2 linked regions of the Eleftheria terrae genome follow. The protein of the gene in region 2 binds, or shares a complex with, the protein of the main gene of each other region. Links are inferred from orthologs where the notes say so. Each region holds a gene or a part of one and is shown on either strand. Other genes may lie near its edges.

What was found. The genes of interacting proteins can lie anywhere in the genome.
Region 1: the proteins of obgE (region 2) and ybiB are in contact, whole or in part, in a crystal structure (PDB 8BFT), measured with the Escherichia coli proteins. The link is inferred for Eleftheria terrae from one-to-one orthologs.

The regions. Positions count from the first base shown.
Region 1 is NZ_CP106951.1:1,404,320-1,407,215, reverse strand. Bases 65-2,892 are described here. They hold ybiB (DNA-binding protein YbiB), read right to left. Parts: upstream 2,045-2,892; coding sequence 1,085-2,044; downstream 65-1,084. Other genes in these bases: N7L95_RS06150 (nitrate reductase), read right to left, coding at 2,395-2,892; cobA (uroporphyrinogen-III C-methyltransferase), read right to left, coding at 304-1,101; N7L95_RS06165 (LysE family transporter), read left to right, coding at 65-323. Also shown: more of N7L95_RS06165, read left to right, coding at 1-64; more of N7L95_RS06150, read right to left, coding at 2,893-2,896.
Region 2 is NZ_CP106951.1:2,344,926-2,347,980, forward strand. What follows is about bases 64-3,050. They hold obgE (GTPase ObgE), read right to left. Parts: upstream 2,117-3,050; coding sequence 1,010-2,116; downstream 64-1,009. Other genes in these bases: proB (glutamate 5-kinase), read right to left, coding at 64-968; rpmA (50S ribosomal protein L27), read right to left, coding at 2,394-2,651; rplU (50S ribosomal protein L21), read right to left, coding at 2,686-2,997. In the rest of the region: more of proB, read right to left, coding at 1-63. UniProt on the Escherichia coli protein: An essential GTPase which binds GTP, GDP and possibly (p)ppGpp with moderate affinity, with high nucleotide exchange rates and a fairly low GTP hydrolysis rate.

The DNA.
Region 1 (2,896 bases), 940 kb from region 2 along the record:
AGGTGGCCCCCATGTCGGCGCGGCGGCGGTTCCTGACCGGGGCGCTGACCAATGCCACCAACCCCAAGGGCATCGTCTTCATGGTGGCGGTGCTGCCGCAGTTCATCGATCCGGCCGGCCCCCTGGGACTGCAGCTGTTGATCCTGGGCGCGACGATGACGGCGGTCGATCTGGTGGTGATGCACGGCTACGCGCTGCTGGCGGCCAACCTGCAGCGCTGGCTGCGCAGCGAGCGGGCCGGCCGCTGGCAGAACCGGTGCTTCGGCGGCGTGCTGATGCTGGTGGGTGCGGCGCTGTTCTTCGTCAGGCGGCAGCCGCACTGAAGGGGCTGGCCGCCGCGCTGGCAGCCGCCAGGCCGCGCAGCACATCGCCCACGATGATGACGGCCGGGCTGCCGAGGCCTTCGCGCTCCAGGGTTGCCTGCAGCTGGCCCAGCGTGGACAGCGCCTGGCGCTGCCCGGGCAGGCTGGCGTGCTGCACGATGGCCAGCGGAGTGCCGGCCGGCAGGCCGCTGAGCAGGCCGGCCTCCAGCTGGGCCGCCTGGGCCACCCCCATGTAGATCACCAGCGTGAAGCCTTGCGCCGCCGTAGCGGCCAGTTGTGGCCAGTCCAGCGGTGCGCCGTCGCTGCGGGCGTGGCCGGTGACGAAGATCACGCCGTGCGCATGGTCGCGGTGCGTGAGCGGCGCCCCCAGGCTGGTGGTGGCCGCCAGGCCGGCGGTGATGCCGTTGACCACTTCCACCTCCACGCCCGCGGCCCGCAGGTGCTCCTGCTCCTCGCCGCCGCGGCCGAAGATGAAGGGGTCGCCACCCTTGAGCCGCACGACCCGCTCGCCCTTGAGTGCCTCGTTGAGCATCAGCCGCCCGATGAAGTCCTGTGGGGTGCTGCTGCAGCCGCCGCGCTTGCCCACCCTCACTACACGCGCGCTGCGCCTGGCATAGCGGAGCACGCCTTCGCTGACGAGGTCGTCCACCAGCAGCACGCTGGCGCGGCGGATGGCCTTGACGGCCTTGACGGTGAGCAGTTCGGGATCACCCGGGCCGGCCCCGACGAGCGTGACTGTGGGGCGGCGGGCGGCAGCGGCTTCAGGCAGAGCGTTCATCTCGGTCCGTGATGGCGATCGGTAGACGCCGCAGGGAATGCAAGATGCATTCCACTTGCTGCAGCAAGGCCGGGGGGGCTGGCTTCTCGCCGCTGACCACGCTCTGGATATAGACGGCGGTGGTTGGCGCGTCGCACTGCCGCGGCAGCAGGGGCATCTCGGTCAACACCCCTTCGCGGGCCGGCACGCTCAGTGCCGGCTGGGGCTGGCCATGCAGGAACACGTCCATGCGGGGCGTGCGGCGCGGGTCGGCCACCGGCTCGCCCTCGGTGCCGCGCATCAGCAGCGCGTTGGCACCGGTCTGCTGCAGGAACTGGGTCAGGGTGCTGCCGTACTCGGGATGGGTGTAGTTGACCACCCGCAGCGCGCTGCCCGGGGTGCAGGGGTCCAGCAGCTTGGCCACCGTGTGGCCGGGGTTGCGCAGGCCGATGACCCAGCGTGCATCCAGCAACCTCGCCAGCGGCGGGCACAGCCGGTCGGTGCGGATGTAGACCGGTTCGCGCCGCCGCCAGGCCTGCTGAATGCCGGCAGCGTCCTGCGCCACCGGCAGGCCGAGGTCGCGGAAGATGTCGGCCGTGGTCACCCGGGCGGGGTCTTCGGGCATGCCGTGGATCAGCACCGGCACGCCCTCCTGCGCCAGCAACAGGGCCAGCAAGGGCGTCAGGTTGGGCAGCCGCCGGGCCCCGTTATAGGACGGCAGCACCACGGTGGGGCGCATGCATTCGATGGGCAGGCAGCGCTCGACAGTGGCGGCCAGGAATCCATCCAGCTCGTCCAGCGATTCGCCCTTGATGCGCATCGCGATGGCAAAGGCGCCCAGCTCGAGGTCGCTCACCTGGCCGTCGAGCACCTGGGACATCAGGTCGTGTGCCTGCTCCCGGTCGAGGGCGCGCGCGCCCTCCTTGCCGCGGCCGATCTCCTTGATGTATTTGGCGATGCTCATGTGTCTCCTTGGCTGGGATGCCGGCCATCGAGTGGCCTTGCAGGGCGAACCGCAATTCTCAGGCCATTCGCATGGCTGCGGCGTGGGCGAGGCCGCCTTGGCGCGACGCGGGGGCTGGGGCCGTGGTTGGCCCCACCCGGCGCGCCACGACGCAGAACACGAAGGATCCGGGAATGCTGCAGGCGCCGCGGGGCACCGAGCCGCCAGGGGCAGCTGCATCCCTGCTTGCCCGCGGTGCGCGCCGTGTTCCCTGTCTTCCCGCGCCGAGCCCTGCCGATGACGCGTGGCGGCGATCCACGCTCGCAGCAGCCGCGGGCGCCGGGGACACGGGCACTGCCGCGGGCCGGTCCTCAAGCCACGCTCAATTGCAGGCGGATCAGGCGCTTGAGCTCCGGCACGCAGGAGCCGCAGTTGGTGCCGCACTTGAGCCGCTCCTGGAGCTGCGACAGCTGGTGGTCGGCCGGGCCGCTGCAGCCTGGCAGGGCCTGGGCGATCTGCGGCTCCGAGACGTTGAAGCAGGTGCAGACCTGGCGGCCTCGCGCCTGCACCGCCACCGGTGCCTTGGCCCCCGGCACCAGCAGCAGCCGGCCATAGGCCTGCGCCGGCAACTGGTCCTGCAGCACGGCCTTGATCCAGGCTTCGGCGCTGGTGTCACCGGCCAGCACGAAAGCATGCAGCCGGCTTTCCTTGCCGCCCTGCGGCACCAGGCGCATGGCACGGCGCTGGCCGCGCCGGGCATCGTTGTAGCGCAGCACGTCGGCACCGCTCAAGCCCAGCAGTGCCTCGATGCGCGTCACCACTTCCGCCGCCGGCGCGTCATGTGCCGCGGCGCGGAACTGCAGGCCCGACAAG
Region 2 (3,055 bases):
GCCGAACGCACCGCGATGACGTCGCCGCGCGCGAACTCGCCCGCCACCTCCACCATGCCGATCGGCAGCAGGCTTTTGCCTTCGTCGCGCAGCTTTGCAACGGCGCCCGCATCGATCACCACGGCGCCTCGCAGTTGCAGATGGTCGGCCATCCATTGCTTGCGCGCGGCGAGCTTGGGCGTGCGCGCATGCAGCAAGGTGCCGATTGGCTCGCCTGCAGCCAGCCGCAGCAAGACGTCGGGCTCGCGCCCCCAGGCAATGACGGTGGAAGCGCCACTGCCGGCGGCACGCTTGGCGGCAAGGATCTTGGTGATCATGCCGCCCTTGCCGATGCTGGAGCCCGCCCCGCCGGCCATGCGCTCCAGTTCCGGCGTGCCGGCCTCCGCCTCGTCGATGAAGCGAGCTGAGGGGTCCTTGCGGGGATCGGCCGAGTACAGGCCTTTCTGGTCGGTCAGGATCACCAGCGCGTCCGCTTCCACCAGGTTGGCCACCAGGGCACCCAGCGTGTCGTTGTCACCGAACTTGATCTCGTCGGTGACCACCGTGTCGTTCTCGTTGATGACCGGCAGCACGCGCAGCCGCAGCAGCGTCAGCAGCGTCGAGCGGGCGTTGAGGTAGCGCTCCCGGTCGGCCAGGTCGGCATGTGTCAGCAGCACCTGTGCACTGCCCATGCCGTATTCGCGCAGCTGCGTCTCGTAGATCTGGGCCAGTCCCATCTGCCCGACCGCTGCCGCCGCCTGCAACTCGTGCAGCTCCTTCGGCCGGGCCGCCCAGCCCAGGCGCTTCATGCCTTCGGCAATGGCGCCGCTGGAGACCATCACCACCTCGCGGCCCTGCCCAGCCAGCGCGGCCAGTTGGCGGCACCAGTGGCCGATGGCCACCGCGTCCACCCCCCGGCCTTCGTTGGTCACCAGGCTGGAGCCCACCTTCACGACGATACGTCGCGCGTTTTTGAGCACGTCACTCATTGCGGCAAGAAAAGCTAGCGGGAAGAAGCAGACAGGAAGACTCAGCGAAAGCGCGGATCGTCCGACGGCGGAACGGCGTCAGGTGGCGACTCGGGCGGGGCGACGAAGCGCACATCGGGCACTTCCACCGGCGGGCGGCGTTCCGCCGCTACATGCTGGTAGACCGCCTGAATCAGGCTTTCACATCCCTCGCGGGTGAGGGCCGAGATCTGGTAGACCGGACCCTTCCACTTCAGCCGCTTGACGAAGTCCTTGACGCGCTGCTCGCGCTCCTCGGCGGGCACCATGTCGACCTTGTTCAGCACCAGCCAGCGCGGCTTCTCGTACAAGGCCTGGTCGTACTTCTTCAGCTCGGCAACGATGGCCTTGGCCTGCGCCACCGGATCGACCGCTTCATCGAAGGGCGCGAAGTCCACGAGATGCAGCAACAGCCGGGTGCGCTGCAGGTGGCGCAGGAACTGGTGCCCCAGCCCCGCACCTTCGGCGGCGCCTTCGATCAGGCCCGGGATATCGGCCACGACGAAGCTCTGCTCGGCCGCCACGCGCACCACCCCGAGGTTGGGATGCAAGGTGGTGAACGGATAGTCCGCAATCTTGGGCCGCGCGTTCGAGATCGCGGCGATCAGGGTCGATTTGCCCGCGTTGGGCATGCCCAGCAGGCCCACATCGGCCAGCAGGCGCAACTCCAGCTTCAGCCGCTTCTGCTCCCCCGGCCAGCCGGGCGTCTTCTGCCGCGGCGCGCGGTTGGTGCTCGACTTGTAGTGCAGGTTGCCGAAGCCGCCGTCGCCGCCTTTGGCCAGCATGACCTTCTCGTCCGGCACCAGCAGCTCGGTGATCACCTCACCGGTGTCTGCGTCGCTGATGATGGTGCCCACCGGCATGCGCAGCACGATGTCCTCGGCCGCCGCGCCGAACTGGTCGGAGCCCCGGCCCTGCTCGCCGTTGCGCGCCTCGTGGCGCCGGGCGTAGCGGAAGTCGATCAGCGTATTCAGGTTGGGATCGGCAACGACATAGACATGTCCACCGCGTCCGCCGTCCCCACCGTTGGGGCCGCCGAAGGGGATGAACTTCTCGCGCCGAAAGCTTATGCAGCCGCTGCCGCCGTTGCCGGCAGCCACGTCGATATAAGCTTCGTCTACAAATTTCATGATGGTGTGTCCGACTTGGGGAGGGGCGCTGTCCGCCCCTGCCAGACCGCGGGTCGCGACCAGTGGGCAGGCAGCAGGGGGCAGCAGCCACCACCGACGCACAGGCCTGCGGGCAGATGACGCGGATGCACCGGCAACCTTGGCCACCGTTCGTCCGCCGCCACGCCTGGCTTGCGCCGACCCGTCGATGGTACTTCAGGCACGGCTCCGTTTCAGGAGGCCGCGCAAACGACAAAGCCCCGGAAGGCCGGGGCTTTGTCTATGCAGAGCGCGAAGCTCAGACCGGCGTGATGCTGACGGTCTTGCGGTTGAGCGGGCCCTTCACCGAGAAGGTGACCTCGCCGTCCACCAGGGCGAACAGCGTGTGGTCGCGACCGGTCGACACATTGGTGCCGGCATGGAAGCGCGTGCCGCGCTGGCGCACGATGATGGAACCCGCCGAGACGATCTGGCCGCCGAAGGCCTTCACGCCGAGCATCTTCGGTTGGGAGTCGCGGCCGTTCCGGGTGGAACCGCCGCCTTTTTTCTGTGCCATGGTTGATAGCTCCTTGAACTGTTGCCGACGGGACTCAGACGCTCAGCGCGCCGATTTCCAGTTCGGTGTAGGTCTGGCGATGACCTTGATGCTTCTGGTAGTGCTTGCGACGACGCATCTTGAAGATGCGCACTTTGTCGTGCTTGCCATGAGCGACCACCGTCGCCTTCACACTTGCGCCAGCAACCAAGGGCGTGCCGATCTTCAGGTCGGCGCCGTTACCAACGGCGAGCACCTGGTCGATCACGATCTCTTGGCCAACTTCCGCAGCAATCTGTTCTACCTTGATCTTCTCGCCTGCAGCAACCTTGTATTGTTTGCCGCCGGTTTTTATGACCGCGTACATATCAGCCCCTTCAAGAGCCCGAAGGCTCACACATGCGGCAGACCCGAAAGGTCTGCAC